DNA from 2 places in the Lysinibacillus sp. BF-4 genome. Region 2 is predicted to be linked to the other one. Evidence: riboswitches for the same ligand, from Rfam matches in the RefSeq annotation. Region 2 holds a riboswitch; the other holds the start of a gene.

Region 1 (7,747 bases), on a different contig from region 2:
AACACAATGTCAGACAATATTTCCATCCTTGTAGTAGATGACGAAGATCGCATCCGTCGCTTATTAAAAATGTACCTAGAGCGCGAAGGCTACGAGATTGATGAAGCAGAGAATGGCGAGGAAGCACTAGCCATGACATTAGAAAAAGATTATCACTGTATTTTGCTCGACATTATGATGCCAGAAAAAGATGGATTACAAGTATGTGAGGAGTTGCGTGAGCGTTCTACGACACCCATTATTTTACTTACCGCAAAAGGCGAGGAGGCAAACCGCGTGCATGGCTTTGAAATTGGCGCTGACGATTACATCGTAAAGCCATTTAGCCCGCGCGAGGTTGTGTTGCGTGTGAAAGCTATTTTACGACGCTCACAAGCCTTTGCACCTGCAGCGAACGCATCAACTTCAAAAGACTTAGTTGTCTTCCCGCATTTAATGATTGACCATGATGCACACCGTGTCACAGCGGAGGGAGTAGAAGTTAACCTTACACCAAAAGAGTATGAGCTATTATACTTCTTAGCAAAATCACCAGATAAGGTATTTGACCGTGAGCAATTGTTAAAAGAAGTATGGCATTATGATTTCTTTGGTGATTTACGTACAGTTGATACGCACGTAAAACGACTGCGCGAGAAGCTAAACCGTGTATCTGAAAATGCTGCTAAAATGATTGTTACGGTTTGGGGCGTCGGCTATAAATTTGAGGTCGTGAATGAATAGAATATGGAATAGTGTTGTCGGGAAGCTGTGGGTAACCATCTTGCTTCTCGTTTCATTTGTACTGTTTGTTTTTACCGTACTTATGCTTGAGTTTTTACAAAACTATCACGTGCAACAAGCTGAGTCGTCATTACGACAAACAGCCCATACCATTGCTAGCCTTTATGACGAGGAGCAACTGGATAGTAAGACCGAAAGCATGCTTGAAGATATTTTGCCAGAAGGTACGAATGCCTTGGTGGCTAATACGAGCCGCGATATTGTAATGGCGTTACAAGACGGCAAAAACCAAAAAGAGATTGAACAAACGATTTTAGATAATAAGGCGTTTGCCAAAGTATATTCTACAACTGAGCCAATTGTTAAAGAACTCTTAATGCCATCCTACTCTGAACAAGAAGCAATGGATACGTATTTAGTATTAGCTTTCCCATTAAACGGTGAGAGCGAGATGCACGGGGCAGTCTTTATGTACCAAAACCCAGAGGCCTTACATAAAACTTCTCGTGAGACAACAAAAATTGTCCTATTAGCGGCTATTATCGCCTTTGTATTAACGACCTTCTTTGCCTTTTTCCTATCTTCACGTATTACACTGCCTTTGCGCAAGATGCGTGAAACAGCAATTGAGCTATCAAAGGGTAAGTTTGATAATAAAGTCGTTGCGAGCCAAAATGATGAAATTGGACAACTAGCAAATGCCTTTAACCAAATGGGGCGTCAGTTAAAGCATAATTTAGAGGTTATTAATCAAGAGAAGGAGCAAGTCTCTAATATTTTAACTTCTATGACAGATGCGGTGATTACCTTTAATAGTGACAGCACCATTTTGCTGAGCAATCCACCTGCGGAAAAGTTATTGCAAATGTGGTTTGTAAATAAAGGAAGCCAAAGTAGTGAGCCATTACCACCTGAAATTTATCACATGCTAGATCATGTATTAGTGTTTGAGGATAAATTAGAAGAAGAAATTGAAATGCACGGTGCTTACTACAGCATTACGATAAGCCCGTTGTACGGTGGTAACTCTGTACGAGGCGCAGTAGCCGTTATTCGTGATATGACTGAGCAGCACCGCTTAGAAAAGTTGCGCTCTGATTTTATTGCGAATGTATCACATGAGCTACGCACGCCGATTGCTATGTTACAAGGCTACTCTGAGGCGATACTAGATGAAGTCGTTACTACTGAGGAAGACCGCAATGAAATGATTCGTATTATTTATGATGAGTCACAGCGAATGGGTCGCCTAGTATCTGAGTTATTAGATTTAGCGCGTATGGAAGCGGGACATATGATGCTTAATACAGAAACCTATCCGCTTAATACAGTATTTGAACGTATTACGCAAAAGTTTGCGCAAGTGGCAAAAGAAAAGCACGTTAACTTAATATTTACTAGTGAATTTGAGCCGCATGAGACGGTAGTGTTAGATGAAGATCGCATTGAGCAGGTACTAACAAACTTAATTGACAACGCTATTCGTCATACACTTGAAGATGGTACAGTAAGTGTGAAAGTTGAGCGTGAGGAAACCTTTGTTAAAGTACTTGTGCAAGACTCAGGCGTTGGTATACCACAAGAAGACTTGCCTTACGTGTTTGAGCGCTTTTATAAGGCAGATAAGGCACGTACCCGTTCTAAAGGTGGTACGGGATTAGGTTTAGCGATTGCACGTAATATTGTAAAGGCACATTCGGGTAATATTATGGTGGATAGTGTAGAAGGACAAGGTACAACCTTTACATTTTATTTACCCTTACGTTAAACAAAAGCAGTAGTACTTTACAATTCATTGTAAATTGCCTATGATAGTAGTGTAACAACTAAAAAATATGATTCATCTTCGGGGCAGGGTGCAATTCCCGACCGGCGGTAATTATGCGGTAGCTGTTCGACAGCAACCTATAAGCATACGAGCCCGCGACCTACTCATTTTTGTGAGTAGCTGACTTGGTGCAACTCCAAGGCCGACAGTATAGTCTGGATGGGAGAAGGTGAAGGTACGACATGTGTAATGTCTTTTTTATGCCACACATTTGTCGGACCTTTCTTCTTGCGAGGTGTAATCAGCAAAGAGGAGAGAGTAACATGGAAAAGCAACGCAAGCGCACAAAGTATTTCGTAACAATCGGGATGTTGAGTAGTATTGGCTTTTTACTACATTTATTAAATTTTCCGATTCCACCGTTTCCCGCATTTTTAAAGGTTGATTTTAGTGATATGCCAGCATTACTAGCAGTCATTACAATGGGACCAGCAGCAGGTATTTTAGTAGAGCTATTTAAAAATGTATTGGATTGGTTATTTACAGGTACTGAAACAGGTGTGCCAGTGGGGCATATTGCCAACTTTACTACAGGGGTATTATTCATTATGCCTGTGTATATGGTTTTTAATCGTTTTAAATCTGTGAAAGGGCTAATTACTGGCTTAATCGCAGGGACACTTGTTATGGCTGTCGGCATGAGCTTTTTAAATTATGCTGTATTTTTACCAATGTATACGTACTTTTTAGGTATGGATCAAGTCGTTGGTGATGCATTATACGTTATGATTATCAAAGGTATTTTACCGTTTAATATTATTAAAGGTATTATTATTACAGTTATTATGGTGCTGTTATATAAAGCAATGGATAAATGGATTATTCAGCAGCAAAAGCAGTATCATTACCAATAATTATCAAAAAAGCAGTGTCACGTCTTTCTCGTGATGCTGCTTTTGTGTTTGATGTAGCCTATCCTTTTTGTGAGCTTAAAAGTTTGTTATACTTAGAACTAGTAAATTAACTTACGGGAGATAAAAATATGAGATGTCCTTCATGCCAATATAATGGTACGCGAGTTGTTGATACGCGACCAGTTGATGATAATAAAGAAATTCGACGTCGTAGAGAGTGCGAGTCTTGCAGTTATCGCTTCACAACGTTTGAAAAAATAGAAGAAACACCATTAATTGTTGTAAAGAAAGATGGTTCACGTGAGGAGTTTAGCCGCGAAAAATTACTACGTGGTATGATTCGCGCATGTGAGAAACGTCCTGTGGCCCTTGAGGTGCTAGATGAGGTAGTAATTGCTATCGAAAAAGATTTGCGCCAAATGAGTAATGGGGAAGTACAGTCCGATGATGTAGGCGAAAAGGTTATGGATCACCTTGCGTCTATTGACGAGGTAGCATATGTACGCTTTGCTTCTGTGTACCGCCAATTTAAAGATATTAATGTATTTATTGACGAGATTAGAGAGATTATTGAACGCCAATCGAATGCTAAAAAGTAAGGAGCGTGAGCCTGGTGTCATTATTACCACAAGAGCTTCATCAAAATGATGTTTTTTTTGTTGAGCTACCGCAACAACTTTCCGTTACAGAGCGCCAACTACTAACTCTTTTTTACCAACCTATTGTTGGCGGTAAGGCGTTAAGTTTATATTTTACACTTTGGGCTGAGGGTGAGTTTCAAGCTCAAACACCAACGATGCACTATTTTTTAATGCAAACGTTAGATATGGGGCTACAAGAAATTTTAAAGGCTCGCCTAGCTTTAGAAGCTATAGGCTTAGTGCGCACATGGCGTACAAGTAGTGGTGAAGAACGCAGTTTTATTTATGAGTTAGCACGCCCGCTTGAAGCAGGTGTGTTTTTTGCAGACCCCTTATTGTCGATGATGTTATACAGTAAAATTGGTGAGCGTAATTATCGTAACTTGCGTGCACGCTTTATGGAGCAACATAAAAGTCGTGATCAATTTACAGAGGTTACACGAACATTTACAGATGTTTTTACGCCCGTTAATAGTACAGTACCTACGGATTTAGTAATGCCGGTAGCTATGGCTGAAAGTAAAACCTATCCTTTTATGCAACAAAATTTTGATTTTGCGTTGCTTCAATCAGGATTACAAGAGCACTTAGTGCCTGCTGCAGCTTTAACGACTGAGGTGCGTGAAATGATTGCAAAGCTGGCCTTTTTATACCAGCTTTCACCGTTGGATATGCAAAAGGTTGTCATTATGGCACTAGATGATGATTTAGTGATTTCTGATAAGCAATTGCGTAAAGCCGCCGCAGATTATTATAAATTAACAGTATCCACAGTAATGCCTCAAATTACGCCTGTTTTTGATAAGACAGTAGTTGAGCCTACAGGGCAGAGTAAGCAACAAAAACATTTACATTATTTAGCGACAGCTAGCCCGCTTGAAAATTTGCGTCGTCTTCATAAAGGCGCAACACCTTCAGACTCTGCGGTGCAACTTGTTGAGAGTTTGTATATGCGTTATGGGTTACCAACGGGCGTAGTTAATGTCCTAGTAGAGTATGTCATGTTGATTACTGATATGAAATTACCAAAAAAATTTGTAGAGTCTATTGCAGATCATTGGCGTCGGAAGGATATTCAAACTGTAGAGCAAGCGATGCAATTAGCACGTAGTGAGCAACATAAATACAGTAACTACAAAAAACAAATTAAAGAGCCAACTGTTAAGGAAGTTACGCAACCAGCTTCAACAAATGGTTACGATGGTATTACGCCTTATGCATTTTTAAAACGTTTAAATAACGGGCAAGAGCCATTTGATTTTGTTTTAGCGATGGCAGAGGGGCTTGTAACTAAGCATGGTATGCCAGTAGGTGTAGTAAATGTATTAATGGAATATGCGATGCATGAAACGGATGGTAAGGTATCACAAAAATTTGTAGAGACAATCGCTAGTAATTGGCAACAGCTAGGTATTGCAACAGTAGAACAAGCACTTGAAGCAACAACGGCACAACAAGAAGCTTATCGCCCTCGTGTTACAAGAGAGCATATTATTTCTACTGCTACAACCTATGAAGCAATGATTCCTTATACATTTATGAAGGCGTGTTTAAATAATCAAGAGCCATTTCCTTCGATGGTAGCATTAGCTGAAAATCTAGTGCTAACTTATGGCATGCCAGTAGGTGTAGTAAATGTATTAATCGAATATATTTTGCAAAAAGAGAATGGCAAGCTACCTAAGCGTTTAGTAGAAACTATTGCGAGTGAATGGCGACAACAGCAAGTAAATACAGTCGATGAGGCAAAGGCTATGCTTACACAGCATAAAGCACCTAAAAAATATCGTCCGCGCATTTTAGTATGTGAAGAACAAGCGGCTGGTTATGAACGATATGCCATTACGCCATATGTATTTCTTTGTGAGTTACACAATGGACAGGAGCCGCTTGCAAAGGATAGTAAGCTCTGTGAAGATTTAGTGCTACAACATAAGTTGCCTATTGTCGTGACCAATGTATTAGTCGAATATGTTTTTAAACGTAAGGAAGGGTTATTACCACGTGCTTATGTCGAAGCTATTGCTAATCGTTGGAAACTAAATGGCGTTACCACAGTTGAGCAAGCTTTAGCACAAACAGAGCCAAAACCCTCGTATTCACCAACCATTACAACTGCACCACAAGCAGAAAATGCTTATGATAGTGTTACACCATATCAAATGCTTAAACGCTTAGCTAATGACCAAGAGCCTTTTGCTAATGATGTTAAAGTTGCTGAAGAACTTGTCACATTATATGGTTTGCCAATGGGTGTTGCTAATGTATTGGTAGAGTATGTCTTTACATTGCAAGAAGGGCAGCTACCTAAAAATTATGTGAATACAATTGCGAGCAAGTGGCGTGCTAAATCTATTATGACAGTAGAAGCAGCTCTCGCTCATGTGGCGGAGCAACAAAAAGCATATGAAGAAAGACAGCATAATGGTCGTCGTGTTACAGGCAAAGTAGAGCAAGTGCCAGAGTGGCTGAAGCCAACACAAACACAAGTAGCTTCATCTACAGTTGACTTTGACAAAGAACGAGCATCCATTTTAGCGTCCATTGGTCGCAAAGAATAGAAGGTGAAGAAGTAATGGAACCTATAAAAAAAACACTAGCATCTCAAGTAAATACGCCCTCATTTCAAGCGAGGTATAATGCAGTGCGTGAGCGAGTACTAGGTGATGAGCGTATTCAGGCCTTTATTAAGGCTAATGAGCAGGCTTTGACAGACGAAATGATTGAGGATGCACTACCGAAATTTTTAGAGTATCTCGATCAAGCGCATACTTGCTGTAATGCAGGTAGTGTACGTGCGTGTACAAATGCCGTAGTAGGTTGTGTGCCACGCCTTACGATGCAACCAAATGCTGTCGATGTTATGTATGCCACTTGTCCTCAAAAATATAAGGAAGAAGAAGAACGTGCGGTAGCGGCTATGATTAGTAGTTTACACATGCCGCGTGAAACGCTAACGGCTTCGCTTTCTACAATGGCAATGGACACAGGTGCACGTTTAGAAATTGCACGCTTTGTTGCTAACTTTATTAATCAAATTAAGGAAACAAAAGAAATGCCGTCAAAAGGCTTATATATTTACGGCGGTTTTGGTGTTGGCAAATCCTTTATTTTGGGCGCAGTAGCAAATGAGCTTGCCAATATTCAAGTGCGCTCGGTGCTTGTCTATGTGCCTGAGTTTTTACGTGAAATTAAGCAAGCGATTGATGATAAAACACTACAACAAAAAATGGACTTTGTTAAAAAAGCACCTGTATTAATGCTAGATGACTTAGGCGCAGAATCACTAACGAGTTGGTCACGAGACGAAATATTAGGCGCGATTTTACATTACCGTATGGCAGAGGGGTTACCCGTTTTTGTTACGTCAAACTTTGACTATAAAAGCCTAGCGGACCATTTAACGTATGTACAAAACCACCAAGAGCCAGTAAAAGCTGCGCGTATTATGGAGCGCATTCAATCCACAACCGTGCCCATTCAACTGGATGGTACAAATCGTAGACAATATTAGTTTGCAAAAATAATGAGACGAGCGTATAATGACGTTATTCAAATAGTAAATGCAATGACTAGGATATGGATTTTATCAAACGACTTAACAGAGAGGGAAGGCTTGGCTGTAAACTTCCTAAGTACGCGGTAACTATTTACTCCCTATGAGCAGCAAGAGGGTTAAATCTCTTGCCGTCCCCAGCACG
Region 2 (7,747 bases):
AGGAAATGAAAAAATAATAGCACAAAAGGGAGTGGCCGCGGCCACTCCCTTTTTTGTTAGGATTTATTGACTTTTAAAATCGCATTAATACGGAAAGCAAAGAATCCTGCAAATACACCTAAAATAATATCTTTTGGTAGTGGGCCAAGCATCCAAGCCCAAGCCATCCAGTAATCAAAGCCTTCTGGTGCACCTGCCCATAGCATATAGGCTGCATACATCCAGTTTGTACCGATGATATACGTAATAACAGTACCAACTAACGAGGCGATGACATAGCTTTTTACAGTGCCATGCTTCTCTGTCATTTTGCCAATAATATAGGCGATTAAAATAAAGACGACGATAAAGCCAAAGGTAGGGGCTAAAATCATAGATATGCCGCCTTTAAACTGAGCAAAGACAGGCGCACCTGCTAGCCCAATTAAAGTATAAACGAGCATAGCGATTGCACCTTTACGTGCACCTAAAACTAGCCCTGCTAATGTTGCAAAAAAAGATTGTAGCGTAATTGGCACGCCGCCTACCACAAGGAACGGGGCAAAAGCCGTAATGTTTGCGCCAATCATCATAAGTGTCGAAAATAACGCACAGTATACCATATCAACTGTCGAAAATTTACTACCTGCGCGTGCTTGTTGAACTGTAGTTGCCATCAAGTATCACTCCAATAACTAGTATGTTTCTAGTTTAGTGGAGTAAAGTATTTAAGTCAACTATATATTTATAATGGTTAACACATATTAACGGCGTGAGTTCCATTCCGCAATAATAACAAATACAATGACGAGTGAGAAGGCAACAACGTAAAACCAAATCGGTACACTCATAAATTTCACCTCCAGCTCTCCACAAATGCGTAAAAATCGTATACACTAGAGAGGATGAATTTTTAAACGAGGAGAGATTGCTATGCTTCATAATACATGGAAAGATTCGCCAACTTTACGTACGGTAACTTGTACACATACGGATGCAGCGAAATATTTAGTATCAAACGTTTTAACAGTAGGTAAACAATACGAAGTGAAAAACGAAACAGACGAATTTATTTTCGTGATTGATAACACAGGTCACATTGGTGGCTACTATAAAACATACTTTGCATAACTCTATTTTAGCATAGACAGGTATCGCTTGAGCGATTGTTTGGAGGTTGTAATAGGCAAATGGGCATCATGATAAGACAGCTTGGCTTAATTACACTGGTGATTTTTGGTGGTACATTTTTGATGCGCTACCTACGAGCTGGCGAAGTGCTAGCTGACCAGTTAATGGGTGCAGGCGTAGGGCTTGCATTAGTAGTGATTGGGACACTCGTCCAACGTATCCAGCATGCAAAAAGAGGCTAGGGGAATGTCCCTTAGCCTCTTTGTTTTATAGTAATTTTGTAAGGTTTGCCATTTCGATTGCGGCAACGGCAGCGTCATAGCCTTTATTGCCAGCTTTAGTGCCTGCGCGCTCAATTGCTTGTTCGATGGTTTCGGTTGTGACGATACCAAAAATGGTTGGTACGCCGGTTTGTAGTCCGACTTGGGCAATGCCTTTAGCGGCTTCATTACATACATAGTCATAATGCGTTGTTGAGCCACGAATGACAGTGCCTAAACCAATAACAGCATCGTATTTTTTGCCTTCTGCCATTTTTTTAGCGATAAAGGGTACTTCAAAAGCGCCAGGTACCCATACCACTTCGATATTGTCATCCGCGACACCATGACGTTTAAGCCCGTCTACTGCGCCAGCTAGTAATTTGTCGTTAATAAACTCGTTAAAGCGACCTACAACAATGCCTACCTTTAATTGTGTACCGACTAATTGTGCTTGAATTGTGTTTACCATGTTAATTTCCTCCTTAAAGTACATGTTGCATTTTGTGTTTTTTTGCTGCCATATAGTTGGCGTTTTCTTGTGCTAGCCCTGCAATGAGTGGGATGCGTGCGCTAACCGTAATGCCGTAGCGCTCAAGTTGCGCCACTTTATCAGGGTTGTTAGTTAGGAGACGTACCGTTGTAACGCCTAAGTCTTTAAGCATTTGTGCACATAGGCGGTAATCGCGTAGCTCGCTCGCAAAGCCTAACAGTTCATTAGCCTCTACTGTGTCATAGCCTTGCTCTTGCAGCTCATAAGCTTTGAGTTTGTTTAATAACCCAATGCCGCGCCCTTCTTGTCGCATATAAAGCACTGCGCCTGTACCGTCTTGCTCAATGGCTGTTAACGCGGCTTGTAGTTGAGGTCCGCAATCACAACGTTTAGAGCCAAAGACATCACCTGTTAAGCACTCCGAATGAATGCGAATGAGCGGAGCTTCGGCTTCGTGTAGTGTGCCTTTTGTTAACGCAATATGCTCCTTATCGTCAAGCGTATTGCTGTAGCCAATCATCGTAAAATCACCAGCAACCGTTGGCATTACAACAGTAGCCTCGCGCGTAATGACTTGTTCTTTTTCGAGACGGTAGGCAATTAAAGCCTCGATAGTAATGATTTTCATGTTTAAGGTTTGCGCTGTTTGTTGGAGCTCAGGTAGGCGCGCCATTGTGCCGTCCGCATTCATAATTTCGCAAATGACACCTGCATGCGTACTCCCCGCAAGCATCGCTAAATCGACAGCTGCCTCGGTATGACCAGGGCGTGCAAGTACACCATCAGGCTTAGCAATCAAAGGAAAAACATGCCCAGGACGGCGGAAGTCTGCCGCTTTTGCTGTAGGGTCGATGAGTTTTTCGATTGTTTTGGCACGCTCAAAGGCGCTAATGCCGGTTGTTGTTTCCATATGATCCACGCTTACGGTAAATGCGGTTTGATGAAAATCCGTATTGCGTGCGACCATTGGGGCAAGTTGTAAACGGCTCGCAATGGTCGGGCTTAGTGGTGTACAAATTAACCCCTTGCCATACGTTGCCATAAAGTTAATGACTTCAGGTGTCGCAAGCTCTGCGAGTGCAACAAAGTCACCTTCATTTTCGCGGTTTTCGTCGTCTACTACGATAATCATTTTGCCTTGTTTTAAATCTGCTAGTGCTTCCTCTATTGTATTAAACATTGTATAACCACCTTAAAATCCGTTTTGTCGTAAAAAATCTGCTGTTACTTTACTATTTTGTCCTTGAAGCTGACGTGCTACATATTTGCTAAGCATATCGGTTTCGATATTGACGGTATCGCGCTCGCGCTTAAAGCCAAGTGTTGTTTGGTCAAATGTGTGTGGGATGAGCGAAACCGTTACCAGCTCTGGTTGTAAAGCAAAAATGGTAAGGCTAATGCCATCAACCGCAATAGAGCCACGCGGTATAAGTAAGGCGCTTGCCTCGCGTGAAATTTTAATATCCACATATACTGCGTTAGAGAAGGGGCGCTTACGTAAAATCGTGCCCACCTCATCCACATGACCTGCCACAAAGTGACCACCAAACCGTTTATTAGCTGCCATAGCGCGCTCAAGGTTAACGCGTGCACCAGTTTGTAAGCTAGCTAGTGTTGTTGCACGCACGGTTTCTGGCATGACGTCTGCTGTAAAACTTGATGTTGTAAAGCTAGTAACGGTAAGGCATACGCCATTTACTGCGATGCTATCGCCAATATGCATATCCGCTATAATATCGTGTGCGCCAATGGTGAAGGCAATCGCCTCCTTACCCATCGTCATGCTGTTAATCGTGCCAAATTCTTCGATAATACCTGTAAACAAAAGCTCACCTCATTTTAGCGTCATCGTAATTTTAATATCTTCGCCAATGCGCGCTACCTCATCAAATTTAAACGGACGGGGTAGTGCTTTTGTAATCATGGGAAGGGCGTCGCTACCTAATAATTTTGGTGCGACATAGGTAATCATTTTTTGCACAAAGCCTTGTTGTAAAAAGGCATCCGCAATGCCACAGCCTGCCTCAACATAAAGCGTCATAATGCCTTCGTCTGCTAGGCGGCGCAGTACATTGCCAAGTGAACAATTGTCGAGTACAAAAACCCGCACGCGTGCTAGCTCACGTGGTTCACTTGTAAAAAGCCAAGTAGGTGCGGCATGATCCGTAAATACCGTAGCACTCGCAGGGATTTTGCCGAAGCGGTCAATAATCACGCGAATGGGCTGTTTTTTAGTCGTGCTTAGGCGATTTGTTAGGCTCGGGTCGTCAATACATACCGTATTTGTGCCAACTAAAATGGCATCATGGTGTGCGCGTGCTAAATGCACATCCTCCTTGACCTTTTTGCCTGTAATAAAGGTTTGCTCACCCTTACTTGCTGTAATTTTGCCATCAAGCGAGATGGCTTGTTTTAACGTTACATAAGGCTGATGCTGTGAAATGAAATGAAAGAACGGTGCGTTTAATGCTTTAGCCTCTGTCTCTAAAAGTCCAACATGAACGGCAATACCTGCTTGCTCTAAGCGCCTAGCACCTTTACCTGCAACAAGCGGGTTAGGGTCAAGCGTAGCAATAAAAACATGCGCGACATTAGCCGCAATTAAGGCATCTACGCAAGCTCCTGTTTGCCCCGTATGATTGCACGGCTCTAATGTGACGTAAACATTAGCGCCCTCAGCTTTGTCGCCTGCAATTTTTAGTGCGTTGACTTCGGCATGAGCATCGCCCGCTTTTAAATGTGCGCCAAAGCCAACAATATCTTCACCCTTAGTGATCACGCAGCCAACAAGTGGGTTAGGGGACGTTTGGTTTTTACCTGTTTGCGCAAGCTGTAGCGCAAATTGCATAAATCGTTGTTCCATCCAAAAAGCACCTCCTCAAAATAATAAAAAGCCCGCTGCATCTAACAGGGGCTTGTGAAGTAGGCATTGCGAAATAAACCAGCGCGTACGCTAGTTTTTTGCCACTTCCTTCTCTCATCCAGACTGTACTGTCGGCTCTGGAATTTCACCAAATCCTGCTCCAAAGAGCTCGCGGGCTATACCGCCGGTTGGGACTTACACCCGACCCCGAAGGAAAACTATGCAATTAAAAAAGACCACACAACTGTTTTGTGGGGTCAGAAAATAAGCTACGGCAAAGCGCGTAACTTTTACTTCCTTCTCTCATCCAGACTATACTGTCGGCTTTGGAATTTCACCAAATCCTGCTCCAAAGAGCTCGCGGGCTATACCGCCGGTTAGGACTTTCACCTGACCCCGAAGGAAAACTATTCGTATGTGACACCCATTATACATGAATGTTCAGAAAAATCTAGTAAGGAATTTCGAAAAGTTGAAGCAGTATTCAGCAAAGAGTAGTGACAGCAAGCATAAAAACGCCACAGAAATAAATTTATTTCTGTGGCGTTAATTGTTATAAATCGCGACTTAAATTGCGCATTTCGCGTTCGATTTGTGCTTGTTGTACCGACGATTGCCCTTGTAGTAATAGGGTTTCTTCAACGTCTGCCAGTAAGCGTTGTTGCGTTTGTTGAAGCTCGGTAGCATCAAAGTGGGCCTCCATACGCTGCTCAGCTGAAGCTAAACGACGATGTAAATCCGCACGCTGGCGGTCACGCTGTGAACTAATAAGCAGTGCGATTTGGTTTTTCCATAATGGAATGGTAGTCATTAAAGACGTTTGGATTTTTTCGGATAGTACTTGGTTAGATTGTTGAATCATGCGAATTTGCGGTGCGGCTTGTACCGTTAGCTCGCGCGCAATTTGTAAATCATACAGGCGCTGATCAAGGCGCTGTAATTGATTTTTGGCATCCTCAAATGCTTGCGGTGCAAGGCTTTGTGGGTCTTGTGCCGCCATGGCTTCTATACGTGGTAACTCACGGCTCGTAAAATCATATTGCTTTAGCTCACCTGCGGCTAAAATGATTGATAGCTCGTCGTGATAGCTTTGGTTAAGGCGGTACATTTCGTTTAGTACCTCAATATCCTCTAATAATTGCTTTTGTGCGCGGTGCAATTGCAACTCAATACGCTCAATCTGAATGCTTGCCCGCTCATAGTGCATTGTACTTTCAGGCGAAGGTTCGCTCTTTTTTTTGAAGAAACGAGATAATAGATTTGTATCATTTTCTTCTACTTTAACACTCGTGATTGTATCCACTAATTGCTGCAAAGTATTGCCGACTTTAGTAATGTCGCGGTTTTTAATATGGTACAGCACGCGATCACTAAATTGTGAAATCGCGCGCTGTGTGTTGTGTCCAAGTGTAAGGATGGACTCATAGTTATTCATATCAATTTCGCCTGCGATTTTTAGCGCGTGTGGCTTGGTTTGCTCAGGCAAAAGTTCAAATGTTTTCATTATTTGTCGCCTCGCCATTCTATTTGTTTTTTGCGTTTTTCTGATGAATATTTGATGTAATCTAGCTCGTTGTTAAGGTGCTCAATATCATTAGCTAGCACTTCTTTTAAGTCGAGTTTTAACGTATCTGTTAAATCATCGAGTGTTGCGTGTGTTTCGGATAGCGCTGCTGTAATTTCCTTATCGCGCACTTGCTGGCGAGACAGGAAGCTGTATTTTTCGGTAAGCTGTACAGCTGAGTCAAGGTGACCATAAAAGAACGGCTCTGCCGCGAAAAACTTCTCAGGTGTTTGACGCACAAGGCGCACAATATTTTTTGCCACACTTGTCATCTCATGCAGTTGCTTAAAGGAATTAATAGAGCGCACTTTTAAGTAGGCATTATTGAGTGCTTTAATTTTTGTTTTGGCAATTTTAAGTTGGGCATTTACATGCTTAAACTCTTTGCGTGTTAGTGAAGTTTTGCGACGACGATTGAAAAGTTGCAATTGTTTTATAGAAAAATTGACGACCACATAACTACCAAAAAATGCGCCGAGCATTAACAAACTAGAATCCTGCGAATCTGCAGCAAAGCCAAATGCTAAAAAACTCGTAACTAGCGTAATCGTGTGGCGTAATAAGTTTTGAAAGAACGTAAGCATAGGGTAACCTCCTAAATAGTATCTCTCCCTATTATACGTCAAACAACGGGTAAAGTTTCAAAAAAAGTATTGACGACAACGGGATGGCGTATAGGAAAAATAAAAAGAGAGGGGATAACTTTTCCTCTCGTTATTAGGCTTTTAATGTAAGTCAACGGTATTTAAATAATAGGGTGATGCCGATGTTAAGTAAAAAATGGACAATAATTGGTACTACAATATTATTTGTTTGAAAGTAAACCCAGCCAAATACTAAGCTAGGGATTGTAATGTTAAGTAGCATAACGGGTTTTTTAAAATAGTGAACGTGCAACGCGACAAATGCGAGTGTAGTAATGCCAATGGCAAGCCAGCTGTTACCTAACCATAGCAATAGTAAATTTTGAATAATCCCTCTAAATAAAAGCTCCTCAAACGTTGCACCTACAAGCATCATGCTTGTAATAGCTAGTAGGGAAGCATTTTGATAGTCACTATTGGCACTAGGAATATAGCTAGCTGGTATCAAAAATGTGAGTAGGACACCAAATAACAGTAAACTACTAGATGCAATGGCTGTTAGCACTAGTAGGTTAAATGGTGCAGTAAAGGTGAAAAAGGCTGCGCGTGGTAGTACTTCATCAGATTTGCGACAAGGATACCCCGACTTCAACGCAAAGCGTAAGTCAGGGAGGAATTGTCGCCAACCTTTAGGTTGAGTTTCTTTTTTTAACTTCACTAAAAATAGTATACTATTTTTAGTGAAAGGCGGTGAAAATATGACAACAATTACAGCTAAAATTCAACTTTACGTTAATGAATCACAAGCAGAAAGCCTACGTTTGACAAGTAAAACCTATCAAAAAGCGTGTAATTGGCTTTCAGAGATAGTAG

What was found. Region 2 has a riboswitch for FMN ahead of ribD (bifunctional diaminohydroxyphosphoribosylaminopyrimidine deaminase/5-amino-6-(5-phosphoribosylamino)uracil reductase RibD). Riboswitches for the same ligand answer to the same signal wherever they lie in the genome.
Region 1: linked by a shared signal. The riboswitch ahead of CH76_RS01290 (ECF transporter S component) and the one ahead of ribD (bifunctional diaminohydroxyphosphoribosylaminopyrimidine deaminase/5-amino-6-(5-phosphoribosylamino)uracil reductase RibD) in region 2 are both predicted to bind FMN.

What each region holds. Positions count from the first base shown of each region.
Region 1 covers NZ_JPUW01000001.1:255,069-262,815, forward strand. The annotation lists gene CH76_RS01280 (response regulator transcription factor) at 7-723, shown strand; gene CH76_RS01285 (ATP-binding protein) at 716-2,491, shown strand; FMN riboswitch at 2,562-2,726, shown strand; gene CH76_RS01290 (ECF transporter S component) at 2,815-3,405, shown strand; gene nrdR (transcriptional regulator NrdR) at 3,534-4,004, shown strand; gene CH76_RS13400 (DnaD domain protein) at 4,019-6,607, shown strand; gene dnaI (primosomal protein DnaI) at 6,622-7,560, shown strand.
Region 2 covers NZ_JPUW01000016.1:532-8,278, reverse strand. The annotation lists gene putP (sodium/proline symporter PutP) at 1-17, shown strand, start outside; gene CH76_RS07055 (biotin transporter BioY) at 57-656, opposite strand; gene CH76_RS07050 (DUF6501 family protein) at 913-1,110, shown strand; gene CH76_RS07045 (hypothetical protein) at 1,170-1,352, shown strand; gene ribE (6,7-dimethyl-8-ribityllumazine synthase) at 1,378-1,842, opposite strand; gene CH76_RS07035 (bifunctional 3,4-dihydroxy-2-butanone-4-phosphate synthase/GTP cyclohydrolase II) at 1,856-3,043, opposite strand; gene ribE (riboflavin synthase) at 3,056-3,688, opposite strand; gene ribD (bifunctional diaminohydroxyphosphoribosylaminopyrimidine deaminase/5-amino-6-(5-phosphoribosylamino)uracil reductase RibD) at 3,698-4,726, opposite strand; FMN riboswitch at 4,829-4,945, opposite strand; FMN riboswitch at 5,018-5,134, opposite strand; gene CH76_RS07020 (toxic anion resistance protein) at 5,280-6,230, opposite strand; gene CH76_RS07015 (5-bromo-4-chloroindolyl phosphate hydrolysis family protein) at 6,230-6,874, opposite strand; gene CH76_RS07010 (CPBP family intramembrane glutamic endopeptidase) at 7,026-7,592, opposite strand; partial or broken gene CH76_RS07005 (transposase) at 7,633-7,747, shown strand, end outside.